Regions from separate parts of the Rhodococcus sp. 4CII genome, predicted to be linked through region 1. Evidence: riboswitches for the same ligand, from Rfam matches in the RefSeq annotation. Region 1 holds a riboswitch; the other holds the start of a gene.
The links. A riboswitch is a leader RNA that binds a small molecule or an ion and turns the genes downstream of it on or off. The one in region 1 is predicted to bind cobalamin.
Positions count from the first base shown of each region.

Region 2: another riboswitch for cobalamin. It lies ahead of H0B43_RS14575 (CbtB domain-containing protein); the one in region 1 lies ahead of metE (5-methyltetrahydropteroyltriglutamate--homocysteine S-methyltransferase).

Region 1 covers NZ_JACCFE010000003.1:235,425-240,310, reverse strand. The annotation lists partial or broken gene H0B43_RS37855 (IS1634 family transposase) at 1-53, opposite strand, end outside; gene H0B43_RS37850 (enoyl-CoA hydratase) at 404-1,210, shown strand; cobalamin riboswitch at 1,324-1,521, shown strand; gene metE (5-methyltetrahydropteroyltriglutamate--homocysteine S-methyltransferase) at 1,659-3,920, shown strand; gene H0B43_RS37840 (ABC transporter ATP-binding protein) at 4,056-4,844, opposite strand; gene H0B43_RS37835 (iron chelate uptake ABC transporter family permease subunit) at 4,841-4,886, opposite strand, start outside.
Region 2 covers NZ_JACCFE010000002.1:2,995,541-3,000,426, reverse strand. The annotation lists gene H0B43_RS14585 (DUF5996 family protein) at 1-516, shown strand, start outside; gene H0B43_RS14580 (CbtA family protein) at 525-1,319, opposite strand; gene H0B43_RS14575 (CbtB domain-containing protein) at 1,310-1,504, opposite strand; cobalamin riboswitch at 1,527-1,660, opposite strand; gene H0B43_RS14570 (antibiotic biosynthesis monooxygenase) at 1,712-2,026, opposite strand; gene H0B43_RS14565 (alpha/beta fold hydrolase) at 2,059-2,823, shown strand; partial or broken gene H0B43_RS42840 (methyltransferase dimerization domain-containing protein) at 2,861-3,181, shown strand; gene H0B43_RS41540 (methyltransferase) at 3,250-3,981, shown strand; gene H0B43_RS14555 (ATP-grasp domain-containing protein) at 4,037-4,886, shown strand, end outside.

The DNA.
Region 1 (4,886 bases):
ACCTGCACCGCCACCGCACCGGACGCGGTGCGTACCTTCCGCACGTACGTCACACCGGAACCCTACCCGCTTAGTGCCCCATTCCGGTCCCGACAACACGCGAATCCGCTGGTCACAGCAGCGACTGGGGATCTACCCGCCAGTAATGTCCTAAGTCAGGTCGGAAGGCCAGAAGGGAACAAACAAGAACGCTCTTCACCGGGCGGAGCGCAGCGGAGCTCGATATGGGGGACACCGAGAGTGGCCTGTCGTTGCAAGGTTCGCAAATCTTCTCATATCATGCCGCAAAATAACTCAGCTGCAACGTATTTCGCCTTTCTGCTTGCCGACGTAGCGTTGCAGGGGCCGACCACCATGGTGCGGAAAATTGGAACGCTGAGCGGTGAGGGCGAGTATGACGACGATGACAACCACCAGGGCGGCGGTGTCCCCCGAGCCCCCGACACGCGAGCTGATCGTCGACCAGGTGGACGCGGTCGTGACCGTCACCTTCAACCGGCCAGGCAAGCTCAACGCGCTGACACCGCAGATGTACGAGGAGCTCGGGCAGGTATGCGACCGGGTGAACGCGGATCCTTCGGTGAGGCTGCTGGTGTTGCGGGGATCGGGTCGGGCCTTCGCGGCGGGATCGGACATCGCGCACTTCCGGTCGTTCGCCAACGGGGAGGACGGGGTGGCGTACGAGGACCGGTTCGTGTCGATCCTCGAACTGCTGGAGGGGGTTCGGGTGCCGACGCTGGCGGTGGTCGACGGGGTGTGCGCGGGGGCAGGGTTGGTGCTGGCGGCCGCGTGCGATGTCCGGATCGCGACGACGGGCTCGATGTTCGGGCTGCCGATCGCCCGGACCCTGGGCAATGCGCTCTCGGCGTATCCCTTGGCACTGCTCGCCGATCGGATCGGGTCCGCCCGGCTGACCGCAATGGTCGCGAGAGCGAAGATGCTGCCCGCCGTCGAGGCCGCGGCGATCGGGTTCGTCGCCGAGGTCACCGGCCCCGACTGCTTCGATGCGCTCGTGGCGGAGGTGACCGGTGAGTTATTGGTGGCGGCGCCGTTGACGGTGGTCTCGACGCGGGAGGTGCTGCGCCGCATCCGTGTCGCTGGGTTGCCGGACTCCGCGGATCTGATCCGCGCGGTGTATGGCAGCACCGATTTCCAGGCCGGGGTGGCGGCGTTCCTGCGGGGCGAACGCGCGGTGTGGTCAGGGACCTGAACAGCCCCGGTGGTGGGGGAACCAGAGCCCGGGCGCGTGCTTTATGCTCACCGGTGCAGCTGGTTCGCCCGGCGCGGTCGTGAGGAGCCCCGAAGACCGCACCTGGCGTCGAAGCACGCCGAACTCTTTTCGGGATTCGGGGTGTGAGAGGGAACCCGGTGAGAATCCGGGACTGTCCCGCAGCGGTGAGTGGGAACGACCGCCGTCATCATGCACTGGGCACCTTGTCTGGGAAGCGACGGCCACTAGGTCCGGTGGATAGCACTGGGTGCCCGCGAGTCCGAAGACCTGCCGACTGTGTCGGGCACGCCGTGCCCGGCGGTCCACCGCCTCGGGGAATGGGCGTGTAGACCTTCTCGTGCGCCAGCATGTTCTTTCTCGGGCTCGAGAGGTGTACTCGTTCTGCCGGTGGTGGTCCTTCCACGCTTGTAACTGGAGATAAGACACTGTGACCACCCTCTTCACCGCGACCGTACTGGGCTCACCTCGTATCGGTCCGAACCGCGAACTCAAAAAGGCCGTCGAAGGCTACTGGGCAGGCCGAATCGACGCCGACGCCCTGGCCACCGTCGGGAACCAGCTCCGCGAGCAGACCTGGACCGCGCAGCGCGACGCCGGCCTCGACTCGATCCCCGTGGGCACCTTCTCGTACTACGACCAGGTCCTCGACACCGCCGTCCTGCTCGGCGCCCTGCCCGACCGCGTCGCCGACCTCGACAACCCACTGGACCGGTACTTCGCCGCCGCCCGCGGCACCGACACCGTCACCCCCTTGGAGATGACCAAGTGGTTCGACACCAACTACCACTACCTGGTCCCGGAGATCACCCCGAACACCACCTTCACCCTGGATGCATCGAAGGTGATCGCCGAGCTCGGCGAAGCACTGGAGCTGGGGATCGCGGCCCGCCCCGTGGTGATCGGCCCGGTGACGTTCCTGATGCTGTCGAAGGCCGTCGGCTCGGACGCACCCCTGCTCGACCGGATCGACGAGATCGTGCCGCTGTATGCGGACCTGCTCGGTCAGCTCTACGACGCCGGCGCCGAGTGGGTGCAGATCGACGAGCCCGCCCTGGTCGCCGACCGCACCCCGGAGGAGATCGCCACCGCGAAGCGGGTCTACGACCAGCTTTCCGCAGTCGAATCCCGCCCCGCGCTCCTGCTCGCGTCGTACTTCGGCAGCCTCGGCGACGCACTGCCTGCGCTCGCATCGACCGGCGTCGAAGGCCTGGCGGTCGATCTGGTCGCCGGATCCGACACCCTCGCCTCGGTTCCCGAGCTGTCCCGCAAGCACCTCGTGGCAGGCGTCGTGGACGGCCGCAACATCTGGCGCACCGACCTCGAGGACGCCCTCGGCACGCTCGGCACGTTGCTGGGCAGTACCGGGTCGATCGCGGTCTCGACGTCGTGCTCGCTGCTGCACGTCCCCTACACCCTGGGCGCCGAGAAGAACGTGGACAAGGCGCTGCGCTCGTGGCTGGCGTTCGGCACCGAAAAGGTCCGGGAAGTCGTCACCCTCGCCGCTGCCCTCACCCAGGGCCGCGAGACGGTCGAGGAGGAGTTCGCCCTCGCCCGCGCGGCCGCGTCGACCCGCGCCACCGACCCCCGGTTGCGCGACGGTGCGATCCGGGGCCGGCTCGAGTCGATCCTGAGCTCCGACGGCGGCCGTTCCCCGGCGGATCAGCGCCGGCAGGCGCAGGCCGGGCTGGAGTTGCCGCTGCTGCCGACCACCACCATCGGCTCGTACCCGCAGACGACGCAGATTCGTGTGGCCCGGGCGGCGCTGCGCAGGGGTGAGATCGACGAGGCCGAGTACCTGGCCCGGATGCGCGCCGAGATCGCCGATGTGGTGGCGCTGCAGGAAAAGTTGGGACTCGACGTGCTGGTGCACGGCGAGCCGGAACGTAACGACATGGTGCAGTACTTCGCCGAGCAGTTGGACGGGTTCTTCGCCACCGAGAACGGGTGGGTGCAGTCGTACGGGTCCCGGTGCGTGCGTCCGCCGATCCTGTACGGGGATGTGCGACGGCCGAACCCGATGACCGTCGACTGGATCACGTACGCGCAGTCGCTCACCGAGCGTCCGGTCAAGGGGATGCTGACCGGTCCGGTGACGATCCTGGCGTGGTCGTTCGTGCGCGACGATCAGCCGCTGGCGGACTCGGCGAACCAGGTGGCCCTGGCGATTCGCGACGAGACGGTGGATCTGCAGGGCGCCGGGATCCGGATCGTGCAGGTGGACGAGCCGGCGCTGCGGGAGCTGCTGCCGCTGCGGGCGGCGGAGAAGCCCGCGTACCTGGACTGGTCGGTCGGGGCGTTCCGGCTGGCGACGTCGGGGGTGGCGGACTCGACACAGATCCACACCCACCTGTGCTATTCGGAGTTCGGTGAGGTCATCGACGCCATCGCGAACCTCGACGCCGACGTGACGTCGATCGAGGCTGCCCGCTCGCACATGGAGGTCCTGGGTGACCTGAACGCGGTCGGCTTCGACCTCGGCGTCGGTCCGGGTGTCTACGACATTCACTCCCCGCGGGTGCCGAGTGTCGAGGAGATCACGGTGTCGTTGAAGGAGGCGCTCAAAGCGGTTCCGGCGCAGCGGTTGTGGGTCAACCCGGACTGCGGACTGAAGACCCGCGGCACGGTGGAGGTGAAGGCGTCGCTGCGCAACCTGGTCGACGCCGCGAAGCTGGTCCGCGCCAGCCTCTGACGACGACGGCGCCCCCGCACCGGGTGGTGCGGGGGCGCCATTGCGTCCCGGCGGCCGGAAGGAGTGAGACCCGATGTGGAACGGGGGCCGGTACCTGTACGGGACGGTCACCGTGGCGGGTGGCGGCGGATTCGATCAGCGGGGTACGGGGTCGCGGGCGGATTGCGGCCGGTAGGTGACGGTGGGATACCCGATGACCGGGTCGACGGTGACGCACGCCCGGACCTGATACACCTGGTCGACGAGGGCCTCGGTGATCACCTCGGTAGGGGTGCCGGCGGCGACGACCCGCCCGTGGTCGAGGACGATCACGCGGTCGCAGAACATCGCGGCCAGGTTGAGGTCGTGCAGGGCGACGTAGCTGGTGAGGGGGAGCTGCGCGACCAGGGACAGGATGTCGAGTTGATGGCGGATGTCGAGATGGTTGGTCGGCTCGTCGAGTAGCAGTTCGTCCGGTTCCTGCGCGAGGGCCCGGGCGATCTGGGCGCGCTGACGTTCTCCCCCGGAGAGGGTGTGCCACAGCCGATGTGCTTTCGACGTCATGCCGGTGTGCTCGAGTGCCTGCTCGACAGCAACGGCGTCGGCGGTCTCGTCGCCGCCGAACATCCCGCGGTGCGGAATGCGCCCGAACCGCACGATGTCGCCGACGGTGATGTCGACCTCGGTGTCGGAATGCTGATCGACCATCGCCACCCGGCGGGCGATCTGCCGTCGTCGGAGGGTCCGGATGTCGGTGTCGCCGAGGAGGACCCGGCCGGTGTGGGGTTCGGCGATCCCGCTGAACAGTCGCAGCAGCGAGGATTTGCCCGAGCCGTTGGGGCCGAGCAGTCCGATGGTCTCGCCCGGTGCCGGCTCGATGGACACCCCGTCGAGTACGAGTTGTCCGCCACGGCTCCAGCCGACGTTCTTCGCGCGCAGGGTCATGGCGTGCTCCGCATGCGGAAGAGGATGACGGCGAAGGCGGGG
Region 2 (4,886 bases), on a different contig from region 1:
TACGACGGGGAGTCGGTGCGCCAGTTCTGGCGGCAGCTGGTGCAGGCCGACCGTGTTCTGCACGAGTTCCGGTCCCATTTCATCGGAAAGGTCAGCCCGGTGCACTTCTTCTGGGGTGCGCTGGACCTGGCCTGCACCCGGTTCTCGGGACGGACCGCGCCGACTCACCCCGGGGGAGCACCCAATTGCGGAGACTGGGTGATGGTGGAGGGCTACTCACACGAGCTGAGTAGCTGTGGGTTCTGGCCGGGCGGCGGCGCGGAGGGAGCGTTCTATGCGTACGCCTACCCGGAACCGGATGGTTTCGCCGACTACCCGGTCGGGCCCGACGGCGCCTTCTACAGCGCGGAGTTCCGGCAGTTCCTGCTGCCGTACGAGACCGTCCGCACCGCAGACGATCCCGATGCCGTCCTGCTGCAGTTTCTGCACGGCACGTACGACGCGGCCGCCGACCGGGGTGGCTGGGACCGGGCCGCCCTGGAGGCGGACCCGGCCCGATGGGACAACTCCCGCTGACGCCGAACTCAGACGGCGTTGGCCGCAACGGGCGCCTTCGCCCGGCTGGCCCGCTCCGTGAGGAACGCGAAGCCCAATCCGAGCACCAGCCACAGCGTCGCCTGGGTCGCGAGCGACGACAGACGGAACTGCCACAGCAGCACTGCGGGGAAGTCGTCGCCCACTTCGTTGACGGTGGGCAGCACGAGGTATCCGATGGTGACCACCACGAGAAAGGCGAGCACCGGTGCCGCGATCCGCACCGACAGGAACTCCTGCGCCGCGACTGCCTTCGACGCGAACACCGAAGCCACCACCGCGAGCAGTCCCAGCACGACGGCGGCGAGCCACAGCCAGGTGCGCTGGTTGATCGTGTCCGGGTCCCCGACCGCCGGCGGGTTGGCGGGGTACTTGAAGAACGGCACCGCCTCGATGGCCAGCCAGCCCAACGTGGCCAGCGTCAGACCGAGTACCGGCCCCGACAGCGTGGTCACCCGTCGCGCGTAGTGGGCGACGACGGCGAAGATCGCGCCGAGCGCGAGCCCCGCGAGGGAGGTGGCGAGAAACAGCCCGAAGCGCTGTCCGTTCCGACTGACCAGCGCATCTTCCTCGTCGTGGGAGTGCCCGGCCGGCTCGTCCGCCGCAGTGGCGTCGTGCGTGTGCTCCGGAGCTTCCGCTGCGCTGTGCGACTCCTCGATCGCGATGGCCGCGTCGATGTGCGACTCACCGAGGACGAACGCGACGCCACCGGCCAGGATGCCTGCGATGAGGCCGGCGAGCAGACCGCGGACGAGGAGTTTCGTGAAGGAATCGGTCAGTGGCATGGCAGACCCAGGAGGTGGCGTCCGTCATGCATCAGTTCGTGCATGTACATGCCACTGCGCGAAATCGCGCCCTGGTCGAATCCCACGAGGTAGAGAGCGAGCATCGCGAACAGAACGATCGCGAAAGAGATGACGGCGAGACGGGTCGTGTCGACCGACGAGCCGGGTGCGTAGGCGAGTGCCATAGTTCCTCCTGGGATTTCGCGTCCCCTAGGTCCAGGCGATGGCCGCAGTATCTGGCTGTCGAGGTGGTTCCCGTGAGGGACTACTCCGATTTACAGTGGCGCGACCGCTCCGGGATTACACCGGATTCCTGCCGAACCATCGCATTGTCCTGCGAACTTTTGCACCCGGCGGGCCGTCGTGTCAATCTTTCCGGCCCGCCTCACCGCTCAGCTCTTGTTCGCCGCCGTGACGTCGAGAACGACCTCGAACTCCAGCAGCGACGCCCCGGACGCCACCGGCTTCTGCCGCTCACCGGCGTGCGCCTCCCTGGCGGGACCGTCGCGCCACGCCGCGAAAGCCTCTTCGCTCTCCCACTGCGTGACGACGAAGTAGCGGTTCTCGCCCTTCACCGGACGGAGGAGCTGGAAGCCGAGGAAGCCGGGAGAGTTCTCCACGGCGTGCGCGCGCCCCGCGAAGCGCTTCTCGAGTTCGGGGCCCGCGCCCTCGGGGATGTCGATTGCGTTGATCTTCACCACTGCCATGCGGGCGAGGTTACTCCGCTAGCGTCGGAGTGGTGGCGAGTGAGAGTGCGTTGCACGACGAGGGTGGAACGGGACAGCCGATTCTGCTGCTGCACGGACTGATGGGCAGCGCCCGGACGTGGGGTCGGCAGGTGCCGTGGCTCCGCGAGCACGGCCACGTCTTCACGTTCGATGCCGCCGGTCACGGACGTCCCACACCTCCGGAACTGACCACCGAAGCTTTCGTCGACGACCTCGCCGCCGCCCTCGCCCCCGTCACCGAGCCATGGGTGGTGATCGGCCACTCGATGGGCGCTCTCCACGCCTGGTTCCTGGCGGCCGAATACCCGGAGAAGGTCGCGGCGCTGGTACTCGAGGACATGGCGCCCGACTTCCGTGGCCGCACTGCAGAGAACTGGGCGGCGATGATCTCGAACTGGCCGCAGCCGTTCGCGACACGGGAGGACCTGTTCGAGTTCTTCGGTCCGGTTGCCGGACAGTATTTCCTGGACTCGTTCGAGAAGCGCGCCGACGGGTGGTACCTGCACGGGGACGTCGACACGTTCCGCGACATCTCCGAGGAGTGGGGCGGCAGGCACTTCTGGGACCAATGGGGGGCGGTCACGGTTCCGGCGCTCCTGATCGAGGGCGAGTTCACCATCACCCCCGACGGCCAGATGCTGGCCATGGCCGAGCAGCATCCCGGCGCCCGGTACGTCCGGATCGAGCAGGCCGGGCACCTCGTCCACGACGACCAGCCGGAGCAGTACCGGAAGGTGGTCGAGGAATTCCTCGAGGGGCTCCGCGGAGAGCCGTAATTCCGTAGCCAGCTGCCGCGATGTCTCTGCGGGGTGAATGGTTGCCAGCCCCGGGGTGTCTATCGCGCGACGCGGTGAAGCCTCACGCTGGTTGGAAGCCCGGGAGTCCGGGACCTCAACCGCTAATCGAAGGCGCGCAATGTATTTCGACTTCCGAGATAAGCCCGAACGTCTCTGTGTCAAAGAGATGGTTCACGGCTACAACATATCCTGCTGCCTATTCGTGGCCGTCGAGCTGGAGCTCGCCGATCTGCTGGCGGAGGGCCCGCTATCGCTTCTCGATCTCGCCCAACTGAGCGGAACTGATCCCGATGCGCTGAAGCGGATCCTCCGTCTGCTGATGAGCGCCGGGATCTTCGCCGTGGACGAGCAGGACAAGTACGCACTCACGCCGCGAGCCGAGTATTTGCGCAGGGATGACCCGGAATCGATCGCAAGCGAGGTGGAGCTCTTTGCCGGCGCAGAAACGTACCTGGCCTGGAGCGAGCTGCTCCACTCCGCTCGGACGGGACAGACGGGATTCGGTCAGTTCTTCGGCAACCCCTCTTCGAGTACCTGGCCGATCACCCCGATTCCGCCCAGCGCTTCCATCTCGGCTGGCACGAGATCTCGATCCGCGCCGGTCTCGAGACCGCGGAAGCGATTGATTTCACGGACAATCGGCACGTCATCGATGTCGGCGGTGGCTACGGCATCGTGACCGCCCAGCTGTTGCGCAAATACGGTCATCTGCGAGGCACGATCTACGACCTGGAGTTCTCGCTGGCCCGGGCCGGCCACACGTTGCGGGAATATGACGTCGACGAGCGCTGTGACATCGTGCCCGGCGACGGCCTGGCAGAAGTGCCTGGCGGGGGTGACGTTCACCTGCTCAAGAGCGTTTTGCATACGATGAACGACGACGACTCGGTACGCATCCTCGCCAATTGCGCGAACGCGCTCGAGCCCGGCGGCCGGATTCTGGTCCTGGAGCGGGTGATCAGCGAGGATGGCGGATACGTCTGGGGAAACGTGGTAGACGTCGCCATGCTGGTCATGACGGGCGGCCGCGAGCGAACGATTCAGGACTACGCGCGCCTGTACGAGCGCGCCGGCCTCGAGCTCACCGGCAGTACGCTCCTGCCCTGCGGCTTCAGCGTAATCGAGGGCGGGAAGTGAGACCGGCGCACGAGCTCCTGCATCGCTCCAGCGGACGTCGAGGAGCTGGGTCGGCATGGCTCACATATTGATCGTCGGCGGCCATGACGAGACCTTCCGAATGATCGAGGATCTACCGGTCGAGCTATCTGTTTTTCAGAATTCCGAATCGGTCACAGTGCGGCAGGAGAGGCGCGCCCACCGGCTGTGCGTATTCGACTACCGCAACCAGACCGAGGCGCTCCGCATGGCGCGGGCGCTGCACGAAGTCGAACCCGTCGATGCCGTCGTGTCATTCACCGAGCACGGCCTCATGCCGGCCGCCGTGATCAAAGAGGCTCTAGGCATCAAGGGCAACACGCTGGAAGCCGTCCGGTTGACCCGCGACAAAATCGCCATGCGTGAGCACCTGGCCGGCCGTGATTTCGGAGCTGTGCTGACCCGAAGCTGCCATTCGGCCTCCGAGGTACGGAGCTTTCTTCGCGCAGTGGGCGGCCCGATCGTCGTCAAGCCGGCCGCTGGCTCCGGCAGCTCCGGCGTTTTTCGCGTCTCGAGCCTCGACCAGGTCGAATCCGCATTCGCCCGCTCTCGCGGCGAGTACCCCGGGCCGACCCTCGTCGAAGAGTTCATCGACGGCCCCGAATACAGCGTCGAATCCTTCAGCACGGATGGCCGGCACGACATCATCGCAGTTACCCATAAGACCACGACCGGCCCGCCACGGTATATCGAAACCGGTCATCTGATGCCGGCCGTGCTCGCAGCATCGGCCCTTGCCGAGATCCGCGGTCTCGTCACCGATTTCCTCAGCTCGATCGGTCATTCCTTCGGGCCGGCCCATACCGAAGTGCGTTTCGGCCCGGCCGGGCCCCGGATCATCGAGGGCAATACCCGCCCGGGCGGCGATTTCATTTGGGAGCTGGTGC